One region of the Shewanella sp. 10N.286.52.A9 genome, then DNA from elsewhere that is predicted to be linked to it. Evidence: predicted binding sites of a transcription regulator. Region 1 holds the regulator's gene; each other region holds the start of a gene.
What was found. The regulator LexA, encoded in region 1, represses DNA repair genes until DNA is damaged. The targets are predictions, from matches to a motif close to TACTGTATNNNNATACAGTA.
Positions count from the first base shown of each region.

Region 1 (5,280 bases):
AACGTTGTAATGTCTCACTGACAGTTTCAGACAATAACATTAACTGGGTAATATTACTTTGATTGAGTTCAAACTCGTCTGTACCCGAAATAAGCTGTTGCTCAACAAATAAGTTTAATACGCTATCGATGTAAGCGGGTAAGTCTTCAATCCCCATAAACAACTCAGCTTTGAGTAGCGGGTAGAAGTCATTAACGATTTCATGAATTTTTTGACGATTAAACTCTTCGTATTGCACCAAGCAACTCGCTATTAACGAAGGAACTGCCATTAAATGGATGATGTTATTACGGTAGTAGCTCATCGCAATTGCTGAAGACTCTTCAATCGCAATAATTTCACCAATTTGATCAGTGTGCGAAGTAAACTTTTTCAGTGATAGACATTGATCAACTAATTCACTAGCACTGCCTTGAGCTACTGAGGTGTAATCAGTGTAAGGCACTTCTTTCATCAATTTAAGATATAAATCTAGCTGACGTTCCAGCTCTGTGCGCTCTAATGCATTTTGTTCAGCGGCTAATAACACCATACTGGTTAACGTAACAGAGCTCGCAGCTGCTGCACTGTTAATGTTTGTCATCACTTTATTGGCTAATTGATTAACCGCAGGCGTTAACCATGTTGGTTTTTGCTCAGGATCTTTAGCCACTTCTTCACGCCAATCTGGCGACTGCTGATTTAAGAACTGCTGCACGTTAATTGGCTCACCAAAGTTAACGTAACCTTGTCCAAAGTTACCCAACTTACGCAATGCACCAAACACTTGCCATACAGATTCTTTTTGCTTTTTCTTACCACTTAATTCTTTATGATAAGTCGACACTTCCATGACATGATCGTAGCCAAGATACACTGGCACTAAGGTCACAGGACGCTCGATACCACGCAATACGCTGTTTACCGTCATCGCTAGCATGCCCGTTTTAGGAGCAAGTAGACGACCAGTACGTGAACGACCACCCTCAGTGAAATACTCAACTGAATAGCCTTTAGCAAATAGTTGATCTAAATACTCTCTGAATACTGCGGTATAAAGCTTATTACCGTTAAAACTACGACGGATAAAGAAGGCACCACCACGGCGGAACATTGGACCTGCCGGCCAAAAGTTAAGATTAATCCCTGCCGCAATATGCGGTGGAACCATGCCTTGATAATAAAGAATATATGACAGTAATAAGTAATCCATATGGCTTCGATGACACGGCACATAAACGATTTCATGACCATCATGATGCAGTTTACGAACTTGCTCCGCACTCTTGATGCTAATACCACTGTATAACTTGTTCCAAAGCCAAGTTAAGAAACGCTCAGCAATACGAATCAAGTTATCCGAATAGTCTGCTGCGATTTCATCAAGGTACTCAATGGCTTTTTCACGTGCCTTTTCTTCGGGAATTTTTTTGTTAACGGCTTCTTCTTGAATGGCACGCTTGATGGATTCTGACTTTAACAGCGAATTGAACATCGCTTGACGATTAGGAAGCTGAGGCCCCGTCATCACTTTACGTTGACGGCGAAAATGCACACGAGCCACACGGATAAGCTTATGCGCAATACTGACATCTGTGCCGTGTTCATCAGCCATATAACGCAGCGACATGGCATTAGAAAATTGAATGAAATTATGGCGACCTAAAAATAGAATCATTAACCATTTACGTAACCATGTTGGGTTTTCACGCTCAAAAACCGCAGCGGTCATGGTGTCATCTTCTTTACCTGGGATACGACCCCAATATAGGCTTACAGGCACAAGCTGGATGTCGAGTTCTTTGTTCTTTTGGTGTAATTCGAGCAACTTAGTAAAGTTTGCTACAAATTTATCGCTACTATGGCGCTTACCAAACAAGGGTTTACGCCCTTCCACACACACAATTCTAGGGGTATTGAAACCATCAACATCTAACCGTTCATACGGACTTGGCAAGTTATATTTAGCTGTCATTTCATGTAAGGCAGCAATATCACTCAGCGACTCCGTTTTCATCACATAGACCACTGGTTTGTCAGGATCTAAGTTAAGGTCAGCGAACGGATCCTCAGGCACAACAACACTGTGTACCATTAATTTCTGAATCCAACGTAATGATTTAGCAATGATAGAATCTGGTTTTAACATGGGTCTTCGCATTATCAACAACGATTTATTGCGCATAGGATACCAGAATATCATTCAGTTACACTAACCTCGGTAAATCTAGTTAACATTTAAGTAGCAAGTTTTGTTGGTTCTAACATCAAGTATCAATCACTTAGTAAGTAGCAAAACATTTAGGTACAGTACTGTATAAATAGACGGTATCCAGTACTTTTTGGCTTATTCACTTGAGTCATCAATAATAAAACACACTAATTTACCGACGCCCCACAAAAACAATAAATCACTGATTTAATTAGCTTTAAATAACTAAAAACTTCGATAAAAATTCATATCTATTGCTTTATCAGCAAAAAATGTTGGTTAATACTTGCGCGACCAAAGATACTGTATATAATGACAGTCACTGTATAAAAAAACAGGAATCAACATGAGACCTTTAACGCCACGACAAGCTGAAATTCTAGAATTAATTAAATGCAATATTGCCGAGACAGGTATGCCACCAACTCGTGCAGAAATTGCCACTAGATTAGGCTTTAAAAGTGCTAATGCTGCAGAAGAACATTTAAAAGCACTCGCTAAAAAAGGTTGCATTGAAATTATTCCAGGTACCTCTCGCGGTATCCGTATGGTCCAAGAAGAAGAGGAAGTCGAAGAAGGCTTACCACTGATTGGTCAGGTTGCGGCTGGTGAACCAATTTTGGCGTTAGAACATGTTGAACAATACTTTCAAGTTGATCCTGAAATGTTTAAACCCAATGCTAATTTCTTACTACGTGTTCGTGGCGACAGTATGAAGGATATTGGCATTATTGAAGGTGACTTATTAGCGGTTCACAAAATGCAGCAAGCTAAAAATGGTCAAGTCGTTGTTGCCCGTGTTGATGATGATGTCACCGTGAAGCGTTTTGAAAAGAAAGGCAACGTTGTTTATCTGCATGCAGAAAACGAGCAGTACTCGCCGATAAAAGTCGATTTAACATGCCAAAGCCTTACGATTGAAGGGCTCGCTGTTGGCGTTATCCGTAATGGAGGTTGGTTATGAACACATTAATAGGTAATGCACCACGTCACCCAGGTTTATGGATGGACATGGCATCAGCAGCTGCGCCAGTAAAGCAAGGTATCGAAACCAAACAAACAGCTAACCAAGGGTTAACTGAATTAACTCAGCTATGCGGCCAGTTAGCCGTATTAAGTCAACAAGGGCGATGGATTGTACTGATTAATCCGCCTCACATTGGTTACAAACAAATTCTAGCGAACGCCAATGTCAGAATGGACCGTGTATTACTGGTTCACACTAAAGATGAAGTCGAAACACTGTGGGCAATGGAAAAAGCACTCACAAGTGGTACATCCAGCGCAGTGATTACATGGACAACCCCATTAGATGCTCGTGATAATCGTCGCATTCAATTAGTCGCTAAAAGCGCCTTAGCGCAAGGTGTCATTATTGAAGATGTAAATACTCACTTACGTGTTGACCAATTAAACGCCAGTAATCCTGTGGCTGCAACCCAATTGAATTTATCTGCATTTCACTAAAGTCTATTTGCTAAAAAAGCCCTTCATTTCGGTGACGGGCTTTTTTTTGCGCCTTTTTTCAGCAAATTAGATGATAAAGTGATCTTGATCAATATTTAATCTCCAAGTAATGTAGTTAACAAGGGAGTAACATTTATTGACCTCTCTTAGTGGTAAAAATGAACATAAGTGATAAAACGCTGTAAAGATTGTGCTGGTACCATGCGGTATAGAAAGCCTTGAATAAAAAGCGTCAATTTAAGAATTGAAAAGTTCAGTATTAGGTACAAGTGTGGCCACCAAAACCCAATAGAATAATCGAGTATTAATACTCACTGCCACCGTGTACTTTGAAGTGATCAAACTTTTTCGGGAATAGAAAAGTTTGCATAGAGCAGAGTATTACTGTGTGACTTTTCCTTGTTGTTATTGCAAATCGCAATTGGCAGAGGAGTAGTCTTGTGAAGCGATTGTTGTATGGATTAATGGTGCTGTTTTTTGCAGTGCCACTTGCAGCGGCTGATATGCCGCTTAACATGACCCAAGGGGTAACAGAGATCAGTGGTAAGGTTTACGACCTCCATATGATCATTCTTTATATCTGTTGTGCTATTGGTGTTGTGGTATTTGGAATCATGATTTACTCCATGATTTATCATAGAAAATCAAAGGGTGCAGTACCTGCTGATTTCCATGATAGTACCAAAGTGGAAATAGCATGGACTGTCGTGCCGTTTCTTATCCTCATTGGTATGGCAATTCCTGCCACAAAAACCCTCATTGCTATGGAAGACCCAAGTGATGCGGAGTTAACTATCAAAGTAACCGGCTCTCAATGGAAATGGCATTACAGCTATTTTAATGAAGACGTCGAGTTTTACAGTTTACTTTCCACCCCTGCCGATCAAATTACTGGGACAGAAACGAAAACTGAAACTTACCTACTAGAAGTCGATAAGCCCCTCGTTCTGCCAATCAATCGTAAAGTACGCTTTTTAATGACTTCAGATGATGTGATTCACTCTTGGTGGGTTCCTGCATTTGCGGTGAAAAAAGATGCTAACCCAGGTTTTATTAATGAAGCTTGGACCAAGATTGATAAGGTTGGTACCTACCGAGGTCAATGTGCTGAGTTGTGTGGTAAAGACCACGGATTCATGCCGGTGGTAGTTGAAGCCGTTTCTGAAGCAGACTTTGAGCAATGGCTAAAAGATCAAAAACAACTAACTGCTGATGCAAAAGCCGCGGCCGAAGCGTCACTGTCGCAAACCCTGACCTTTGATGAGTTGATGGCTCAAGGTGAACAAGTTTACATGGGCCGATGTGCCGCTTGTCACCAACCAAATGGTGCAGGACTACCTGGTGTATTCCCGTCTCTTATCGGCAGCCCAATCATTAAAGGGTCAGTTGCTGGCCACATTGATATTGTCGTCAACGGCCAGCCTGGTACTGCCATGCAAGCCTTCGCGAAACAGCTTACTGCAACAGAAATTGCAGCTGTTGTGACCTACGAGCGAAACGCTTGGGGTAATGATTCTGGTGATGTGGTTCAAGCTGCAGATGTGAACTCTGGTGGGGCACCTAGCGATGCAAGTGATAAGCCAACGCCTGTCACTTTGCCTGCTGAGTTACCAGCGACACAA
Region 1 covers NZ_JBFRJQ010000001.1:203,084-208,363, forward strand. The annotation lists gene plsB (glycerol-3-phosphate 1-O-acyltransferase PlsB) at 1-2,128, opposite strand, end outside; gene lexA (transcriptional repressor LexA) at 2,538-3,155, shown strand; gene AB4128_RS00985 (cell division inhibitor SulA) at 3,152-3,658, shown strand; gene coxB (cytochrome c oxidase subunit II) at 4,099-5,280, shown strand, end outside.

Region 2 (5,280 bases), on a different contig from region 1:
GGTTGCGTACCGCCAGCTTGAGCCATATCAGGACGACCACCGCCTTTACCACCAACTTGCTGAGCGACCATAGCAACAAGCTCACCAGCCTTCACTTTACCGACTAAATCTTTACTCACACCAGCAATAAGATTTACTTTACCTTCATTAGCAATACCAAGCACAATAATGGCTGAGTTTAGCTTCTGCTTAAGCTCATCTTGTAAACCACGTAATGATTTAGGATCAACGCCTTCAAGCTTTTTAACTAGAACTTTTACGCCGTTTAGTTCAATGGCTTCACCAGCAATATCTGCACTAGCTGCAGCAGCTAACTTATCTTTTAGCTGCGACATTTCTTTTTCTAGTTGCTTCACTTTATCAAGTTGCGCTTTAAGCTTAGCAACAACTGAAGCTGAGTCAGACTTTAACAATGAAGCCGCTTTATCAAGTTGTGCTTGCTGCTCAGCAATATACTCCATTGCCGCAGCGCCAGTCACCGCTTCAATACGACGAATACCCGCCGCAATACCGCCTTCAGAAGTGATTTTGAATAAACCAATATCACCTGTACGGCCAACATGTGTACCACCACAAAGTTCAATCGAGAAATTACCCATAGTCACAACGCGTACTTCACTGTCGTACTTTTCACCAAACAAAGCCATAGCGCCCTGCTCTTTTGCCTCATCAATACCCATCACAGCAGTTTTTAGCTGATGGTTACGACGGATTTGGGTATTAACCATATCTTCTACTTGCTTGAGCTCTGCAGCAGTTACGGCTTCGAAGTGCGCAAAGTCAAAACGTAAACGCTCAGGGTTAACTAAAGATCCCTTTTGATTTACATGAGTTCCTAAAACATTACGCAGTGCGGCATGTAATAAGTGAGTCACCGAATGATTTAACTGTGTACGGTGACGTAATTTCTTATCCACTTCTGCAGTGACTTTTTGGCCTACAGTCAATGTACCTGCCGTTAACTTACCTTCGTGACCAAATGCTTGACCAAAGATTTGCGTATCAGCAACTTCAAAAACATTTTCGCCAATTGAAAGTAAGCCTTTATCACCTACCTGACCACCTGACTCAGCATAAAAAGGCGTGTTATCTAATACGATTACCGCTTCTTGACCTGCTGCTAACGTCTCGACTGATTCACCACCAACATAAATTGCAGAAACACTGCCTTCACCGTTTAATTCGGTGTAACCACAAAACTCAGTTTCACCTTCGATTTTAAGACCAGTATTATAATCAGTACCAAAATTACCAGCAGCTTGTGCACGGCTTCTTTGCTCAGCCATCGCAGCTTCGAAACCGGCTTCATCAACGGTAATATCACGTTCACGACAGACGTCAGCTGTAAGATCCACAGGGAAACCATAGGTATCGTAAAGTTTAAAGGCTGTTTCACCATCTAAAACGTTAGTATCTAACTCGTTTAACGCAGCATCTAAAATACCTAAGCCACGCTCTAGTGTTCTGGCAAATTGTTCTTCTTCAGCTTTTAATGATTTTTCAATAATAGCTTTAGCTTCAACCAAACTTTTACCCGCATCGCCCATGACTTCAATCAGGGTAGGCAGTAATTTAAAGAAGAACGTATCGGTTGCACCTAACTTATTTCCGTGGCGCACTGCACGACGAATGATACGACGCAATACATAACCACGGCCTTCATTCGACGGCATCACACCATCAGCAATTAAGAATGAACAAGAACGAATATGGTCAGCAATTACGCGCAGTGATTTATTTTCTAAATCTTCAACCCCAATAATTTCCGCCGCTTTTTTGATTAACGCTTGGAAAATATCAATTTCGTAGTTTGAGTGTACGCCTTGCATGATAGCTGCAATACGCTCAATTCCCATACCTGTATCGACTGAAGGTTTTGGTAGCGGTTTCATTTCACCGTCAGCTTGACGGTTGTACTGCATGAAAACGATATTCCAGATTTCAATGAAGCGATCGCCATCTTCTTCTGGTGTACCAGGGCGGCCGCCCCAAATGTGCTCGCCATGATCATAAAAGATCTCTGAACATGGACCACAAGGACCTGTATCACCCATTTGCCAGAAGTTGTCAGAGGCATAAGGAGCGCCTTTGTTATCACCAATACGAATAATATTTTCAGCAGCAACACCGATTTTCTTATTCCAGATTTCAAAGGCTTCGTCATCAGTATCGTAAATAGTGACACAAAGTTTTTCTGTTGGTAATTTCAGTGTTTGGGTTAAGAAGTTCCACGCATATGAAATGGCTTCTTCTTTAAAGTAATCACCAAAACTAAAGTTACCTAACATTTCAAAGAAAGTATGGTGACGGGCGGTGTAACCTACATTATCTAAGTCATTATGCTTACCACCAGCACGGACACAACGTTGCGATGTCGTTGCACGTGAATAACCACGATTTTCCAATCCTAGAAAAGCTTCTTTAAATTGGTTCATACCCGCATTTGTAAATAATAACGTTGGATCGTTATGTGGTACTAACGAGCTACTGTCGACAACTTGGTGTCCGTTGTTACCAAAATACGCTAAAAATGCGCTTCTTAATTCTGTGGTGGTCTGAAACATGAAATCGCCCTAAATGGATAAATTCTATTTATCATGAAGCTGAATATCAGCTTTAAATTGGCAACATTATATACTTAAACAAACTGAAGGTGCGAGATCCAAGCGTATTTAGATTAGCGATTTTCTTGCTATGAGGGGCGATTACTGCAATCGGTTAATTGGTTTTTAATAATCTGTGCCGTAATACGAGCTAAATGACGTCTTTAATGAAGTCATTTCCTTACGAGCGGCGTTCGATCACATATGCCAATGAATAGAGCACTTACAAAAAAAAATCGCGGCCGACTCATGTCGACCGCGATAGTTATTTTCATTACTGTTAAAACGTGATTAGAACACTTCACCTGTTTCTAAATCGATGTTTTCATCCGACTCAGCTGGTGCCGCTTCTTTTTCAGTGCTTAATAGCATTTGACGTAAATTTGCTTCAATTTCTTCAGCTACAGCAGGGTTTTCAACTAGGTATTTACCCGCATTTGCACGGCCTTGACCAATCTTGTTGCCTTGGTAGCTGTACCAAGCACCAGCTTTCTCAACCAGCTTGTGTGCTACACCTAAATCAACGAGCTCACCAGTACGGTTAATACCTTTACCGTAAAGAATTTGGAACTCAGCTTGTCTAAATGGCGCTGCAATTTTATTTTTAACGACCTTAACTCGAGTCTCGTTACCTACGACAGCATCGCCGTCTTTAATCGCACCTGTACGACGAATATCTAAACGTACAGAAGCGTAGAATTTAAGTGCATTACCACCCGTTGTGGTTTCAGGGTTACCAAACATAACACCAATTTTCATACGAATTTGGTTAATGAAAATAAGTAGCGTATTTGACTGTTTTAAGTTACCTGCAAGCTTACGCATTGCTTGGCTCATCATACGTGCGGCAAGGCCCATATGAGAATCACCAATTTCACCTTCAATTTCAGCTTTTGGTGTTAATGCTGCAACAGAATCGACAATAATTACATCAACAGCACCTGAACGTGTTAGCGCATCACAGATTTCAAGCGCTTGCTCACCAGTATCAGGTTGTGAACATAATAGGTTATCAATATCGACACCTAGATTTTTTGCATAGATAGGGTCTAGAGCATGCTCAGCATCAATAAACGCACACGTTTTGCCTTCACGTTGTGCTGCAGCAATAACTTCAAGTGTTAACGTTGTTTTACCTGATGATTCTGGACCGTAAATTTCAACGATACGTCCCATTGGTAAACCACCAGCACCTAAGGCAACATCCAACGAAAGCGAACCTGTAGAAATGGTTTCAACATCCATTGTGCGATCAGCGCCCAACTTCATGATTGAACCTTTACCAAATTGCTTTTCAATTTGACCTAATACAGCATTCAGCGCTTTCTCTTTATTTGGATCTGCTTTCATTCTCTTTATCCCTTTAAGGTGACTCAGTTCGAATAACGAACTTGGTAACGAATAAATTTGTCTGTTTCGTAATATGAGCTCAGTATACTGTATAATCATACAGTATCAATAGTTACTGTATAATTTTTTTCCTTTTTTTTACCTTACTATTATTTACACATTAAAAATCATACAGTTAATAACAAAAATATATTAATAACGATAAATAGTAGACAAACAAAACCACTGTATACAGTACTTCTAGGTTGGGTAAATACCTGAGTTTACAACAATAAGTATTGTTCAAAAAATCAGTAAACAAGGGCAAGACGGCATAGCATCGTTGCGATTCTATTGGGTATCAAATCAATTGTTGTTAAGATGACCGCCTATATTGACCCAGACTTAGCCTAATTCAAAATAAAGTAAGAGCAATCACTTAATGACCGTAAATGAAGACCCAAATTTAGAAAAGCACACTCCCATGATGCGCCAGTATTTAACGCTGAAAGCACAGCATCCTGAAATGCTGTTGTTTTATCGTATGGGAGACTTTTATGAATTATTTTATGAAGACGCTAAGCTGGCATCTGAACTGTTAGGTATCTCATTAACTGCACGTGGGAAAAGTGGTGGTAACGCGATTCCCATGGCAGGACTTCCCTACCACGCCGTTGAAGGTTACCTCGCAAAATTGGTTCAAATTGGTCAATCTGTCGCTATTTGTGAACAAGTCGGTGACCCTGCTACAAGTAAAGGACCAGTTGAGCGTAAAGTTGTAAGAATTGTTACCCCAGGTACCTTAACCGACGAGGCCTTACTACAAGAAAAGCAGGATAACTTACTTGCTGCGGTATATCAGGGTAAGAGTGGATTTGGCTACGCGACTTTAGATGTTTCGTCTGGTCGATTTGTTATTGTTGAACTTGAAAATGAAGAAACACTGGAAGCTGAACTGCAACGTACCAGTCCTGCAGAATTGCTCTACAGTGAAGATTTACTTGACCGCCAATTAATTGAAAATCGCAAAGGCATACGTCGAAGACCTGAATGGGAGTTTGATTACGATACCAGCATTCAATTACTTCTAGAGCAATTTGGAACCAAAGATCTTCATGGATTTGGTATTACAAATGCTAGGCTTTCGCTTCAAGCAGCTGGCTGCTTAATGCAATATGTCAAAGACACACAAAAAACAGCTTTGCCTCATATTAATAGCATCACCATGTTTAATCAGGCTGATACTATCATTCTTGATGCCGCCACCCGCCGAAACTTAGAACTTACTATTAATTTATCTGGTTCACGTGATAATACCTTAGCTTGGGTACTCGATAAGACAGCGACG
Region 2 covers NZ_JBFRJQ010000011.1:1,380-6,659, forward strand. The annotation lists gene alaS (alanine--tRNA ligase) at 1-2,564, opposite strand, end outside; gene recA (recombinase RecA) at 2,895-3,953, opposite strand; gene mutS (DNA mismatch repair protein MutS) at 4,375-5,280, shown strand, end outside.
Region 2: the regulator LexA is predicted to act here: its motif matches at 4,039-4,058, upstream of recA (recombinase RecA).

Region 3 (5,280 bases), on a different contig from region 1:
CAATTCTTCAATCCAAACTTTCGTTTGTTTCATAATTTGATGGCCACGCATTGTGATAGAACTTGCCAGTTTAGCGTCATGAAAAACGCACCCTTTTGAGCCTAAAACGCCATATAAAGAGTTCATGATAATTTTAATTGCTTGAGAAAGAGGTTTATCATTATCTTGTTTTGCTTTTTCTCTTTGCAAAGAAAGACTAGCAATAAGACCAGGTAAAATTGCATTATGACGATTAAACTTAGCTTCCAAAAAGCCGTCAACATCATCTTCTAAAGGGTTGAATTTTGCTTCAACAAGACTTTTAGGGTCAATTAAGAAGGTACGTATTATTGAAGGGTACAAACTTTTAAAATCGAGGACTAATACATCTTTATAAAAACCTGGAATGGAGTCCATGACATAGCCACCTGGAGATTCTAAACCATTGCTGGCCGCTCTCGCTGGTGCAACAAAACCACTTCTATGAAGATGCGGTAAGTACAAGTTATTAAATGCAGCGACCGAGGCACCTACTCGCCCAAACTCAAGACCCGTTAATTTTGCTCTTTCTAATGCAAAAGCCAGTAATTGGGTCTTTTTAAAGATATCCCACACTAACCTACAATCAGTTAAGTTATAAAAAGCTAATGCTTGTTTGTTGTGCTCAAAAAGGTGACATATTTCTTGCTCACGATTTTCAACATGATCAATGGCTTTGCCTTCGTTTAATAAGTGCTGAGAAACATGCTCTAGTGAATAACGCTCGAATTGATAAAAAGCCGCTTTTATCCAATCAATACCATCAAGTACAACCCGTCCAGGCAGCGATAGTGTCTCAGGACGATACTTATCTTCCACCTTCCAAGTCAGCGCTTGTTCATCGCGACCGATTAATAATGCTATTTGATGTATTTGACAACGCTTATACAGTAGCGCCAAATCAAAGGTCACCACCGCCCAGCCAATAATGACATCAGGGTCATACTCTTTGAACCAAGTTATCAGAGCTTTAATTAATGAGACTTCATCGCTCACCCAGTGAATGTCATCATCGCTTAATTTGTCGCTATCAAACTTTTTGTTATCTATTGATTCAGACTCTCCTACCATGATGACTTTCTGATAAAGGTCGGTTTGCTCATCTAGCGCTGAATGTGAACCATATAAACCAACAGAATACAATTCACCAGTTGGGCTGCATTCAAAATCTAAAGACACCATTGAGACAGGCACATTAACTTCTGTTCTTCTGGCTTTGCTTGCTAAGTAAGTGTGAGTCCTTGGATGGTTATCAGTGTTATACGGCAGCTGTGATAAAGAAGCACTAATGGCAAATTCAGCTTGTAATGCTATAAATCTTTCTATTAAAAAACGTTGTTCAGGTCTAATATCTGCTTCATAAATTTCAATACCAGCGTCATTAGCAATGCGCAGCACCTGTTTTAACATCGTTGTTGATTTTACATAAACACAAGAAACATCTTCGTAATTAAAATTTTTTAGGCTTACCGGCTCAATTCTTATACCAGTACTAAAATGACTTAAAATGAACTCAGAATCTATCTGCTTACAAAAGCAAATAACATCAAACTGCTCCACCTCAATGATTGCAGGACCGTCAGCTGTTTTTATAAAATACTGCAATAGTAATCGGCCATGTCGATAAATGGCGTGTCGGGTGAGTACGAGCCCTTTTAGGGTGTTTTTTTGCAATTGAGTGTCCATGGATTAACAAGATTACTTTACATATTGAGTGTGATTAACTGAATAAGGTCATAGCCATAGATATTCATAACATCTAAGATCGAGCCCTTCATTATCCGATTTGAATCCTGTCGCTAAAAGTCTTCGCTTAGCTTTTAGCTAGATTATATATTTCGAACAACTAAAATCACTGTTATTATGTACAGCATATAACAGCTAATACAGAATTAGTAAGTAAAGATTGCTAATGGACCCTACATGCTAACGGATCATATCAAAACCCAGATCCGCACTATCTATAAAGATATTGCGACTGCGATGCCAAATTTTCGTTCTCGCAGAGAGCAAAACTTTATGGTGGCAGAAATATCAAAAACCCTAGCTGGTGACTATGATAAACAACGACGCATTATGGTTTGTGAAGCAGGAACCGGTATTGGTAAATCCCTTTCTTATATTCTCGGAACGATTCCATTAGCTTTGGCAAGTAAGAAAAAGGTCTGTATCGCGACAGCAACAGTAGCCTTGCAGGAGCAGTTATTGCACAAGGATTTACCTTTCTTTTTGCAACAATCTGGCGTTGATTTTAAATTCGGTTTAGTTAAAGGCCGCCAGCGTTACGTATGTTTAGCTAAACTCGCTGCCATGATAGGTCCTGAAGACACATCTCAGATGGCAATGTGGCAAACTAAACCAGATCAAAGTCAAATAGATCTCCTCAAAGCCCTACATCAAGATTTTAACGACAATAAGTGGAACGGCGAGATTGATACATTAAAAAAGCCTATTCCTGACTTTTTATGGCAGCAAATTTGCTGTGATAAGCACAGTTGTCATCGGCAAATGTCGAGCCATCATCACTGCCCTTTTCATAAAGCTCGTGAAGATGTCGAGACCTGGGATGTACTTATTGTTAATCACAGTTTGCTGTTTGCCGATCTAGAGTTAGGCGGTGGCGTGATTTTGCCAGAACCTGAAGACATGTTTTATGTCATAGATGAGGCTCATCACTTGCCGACGGTAGCAAGAGATTTTTCAAGTGCTCAAGCAACATTGAGGGGGGCGAGTGATTGGCTTGAAAAGGCGTCAAAGACCTGCTCCAAACTTCAAAATCAACTTAAAACCACACATATTATTGCCCCTGTGCAAGCAATGCTCGATCACATTGGCGATTTAGTGACTCAGCTTAATCAAGTTGCCCATTTTTGCGACACACAGCCTAAACTTTTTGCCAACCCAGAAACGCGTTTACGATTCGAAAATGGCAAGCTTCCAGAATCTTTACTAATACAAGCAGAAAACTTAGCAACTACATCAAATCTTGCAGTAAAACAATTTACCAAGATCCAAAGTGTACTGAATGAAGCAATCAAAGATGGTGAACTACCAAAGCATCAATCAGAAGCTGCTTTATCAGAGGCCGGCTTTATACTGCAAAGGTTAGAAAATCTCGCAAAACTCTGGAAAATGCTCGCAAAAGAGGATTCCAAAAAAGGGGCGCCAATGGCTCGCTGGGCAGAGCTCATTACCGGTAAACAACAAGATTACCTATTTTGTGCATCTCCAATTGAGGTCGGTTTTATGCTTGAGCATATGCTCTGGCAAAAAGCTGCAGGCGTTATATTGTGTAGCGCAACATTAAGAGCCTTAAATAATTTCAATCATTTCGCTCACCAAGTCGGGTTGTCCCTAAATGATGGTAGTCGTTTTTTAGCCTTGTTATCGCCCTTTGATTATCAAAATAACGCGACATTGTTTATTCCACAAATGGAAAATGAGCCCACTGAAGATGCTTTTACAGATGAACTAGCAGAACAAGTTATCGCACTCGTAGAAGATGAAATGGCGACATTAGTACTGTTTGCCTCATATTGGCAAATGGAAAAAGTAACAGATAAGGTCAATGGCAAAATTGCCAAAGACCAGCTGTTTGTGCAAGGAACCATGCCAAGGCAACAAATTTTAGAGCAGCACAAGCTCCGCTGTGACCAAGGTAAGCCCAGTATTATTTTCGGTACAGGAAGTTTTTCAGAAGGGTTAGATTTACCCGGTGATTATCTTACCAATCTGATTATTACCAAATTACCCTTTGCAGTGCCAACTTCACCAGTTGAACAAGCGCATGCAGAATACATTAAGAGTAAAGGTGGTAATCCATTTTTACAGCTCACCATTCCAGATGCATCACGCAAATTGATCCAAAGTTGTGGTAGATTACTCCGTAAAGAAGATGATTATGGTCGCGTCACCATTTTAGATAGGCGTCTTATTACTAAGCGTTATGGTAAATCATTACTTGATGCCCTTCCGCCATTTCGTAAAGTTATAGAATAGGTATTTATTTGGAATTTCTGTTAGATCCTAGCCATTGGGCGTTTTTGGCTGTTATTGGATTAGTCGCTGGTTTTATTGATGCCGTAGTAGGAGGTGGTGGATTGCTATCAATTCCCGCACTACTGACTATGGGCATTCCGCCTCATTTAGCCTTAGGCACAAATAAGCTGGCAGCATGTTTCGGCTCATTGACCGCTGGATATACTTATTATAAGCAGCAACTCATCAAACTTAGATTTTGGCGAACCGCCTTTATAACCACTTTTATAGGTGCTGTATTAGGCAGCATTTTAGTTTATTTAATCGACGCCGCTTGGCTCGAAAAAATTCTTCCATTGGTTATCATCAGCATCGCGTTTTATACCTTACTCAGTCCAAAAGCAATGGGAGATAATATTTCTGTAGCGCCCACCCAATCGCCGTGTAAAACGAAACAAGCAGCTCAAGGGACTTTACTAGGTTGCTACGATGGTTTTGCTGGTCCTGGCATTGGTGCCTTTTGGACAGTAAGTAGTATCAGGCTGCACAAGCTACCTTTATTAAACAGTTGTGCCCTTGCTAGGGTCATGACGTTTGTCAGTAATGTCACTGCACTCATTATTTTTGCCCTTTTAGGTGAAGTTGACTGGATACTGGGTCTATGGATGGGGGTGTGTATGATGGCGGGCTCATTCATTGGCGCGAAATCAGCAATACGATTCGGAATTCCCTTTGTCAAACCACTCTTTATTATCGTCGTACTAGCAATTGCAGCTAATCTTGCTTGGACCGCATGGTTATGAGAAATACAAATCAACTAATTCATCAATTAAAGCAGCAGCTCAATACACTTGAACGAGATGCGTTAAATCATGACCAGCAATTGCCTTCACAACAGAAGAAAATGCTGCAAGACATTGAAAGATTTAATTCGCAATTATTTATTCAGCAAGGTGCTCAGCTCACACCCTGTATCCAACAACTTAAAAAAGATATTGTTCAATTAGAAAAGCAACTTTCTCTAAAATTAGACATCAAAATTATCGAGTTAAGTTGCCAAAGAATACAAGACCGCTTTACTGCATTACGTCGAGCTTTAGTGACAACCAATATTAATGTAAAAACAGCTGAACAAAAACGTGCCAACAACCGTGCTAGATATGCGAAGAAACAACAGCAGCAACATGCCGACAGTGGGTTTGCATGGATAGCTAACAATGTGATGAAAAATAGCCACCAGATTTACCAAGAGCTTAATAAACATTTGAATTGGGCTACAACTTT
Region 3 covers NZ_JBFRJQ010000015.1:42,439-47,718, reverse strand. The annotation lists gene AB4128_RS12700 (DNA polymerase II) at 1-1,704, opposite strand, end outside; gene dinG (ATP-dependent DNA helicase DinG) at 1,942-4,017, shown strand; gene AB4128_RS12690 (TSUP family transporter) at 4,026-4,799, shown strand; gene AB4128_RS12685 (primosomal replication protein) at 4,796-5,280, shown strand, end outside.
Region 3: the regulator LexA is predicted to act here: its motif matches at 1,872-1,891, upstream of dinG (ATP-dependent DNA helicase DinG).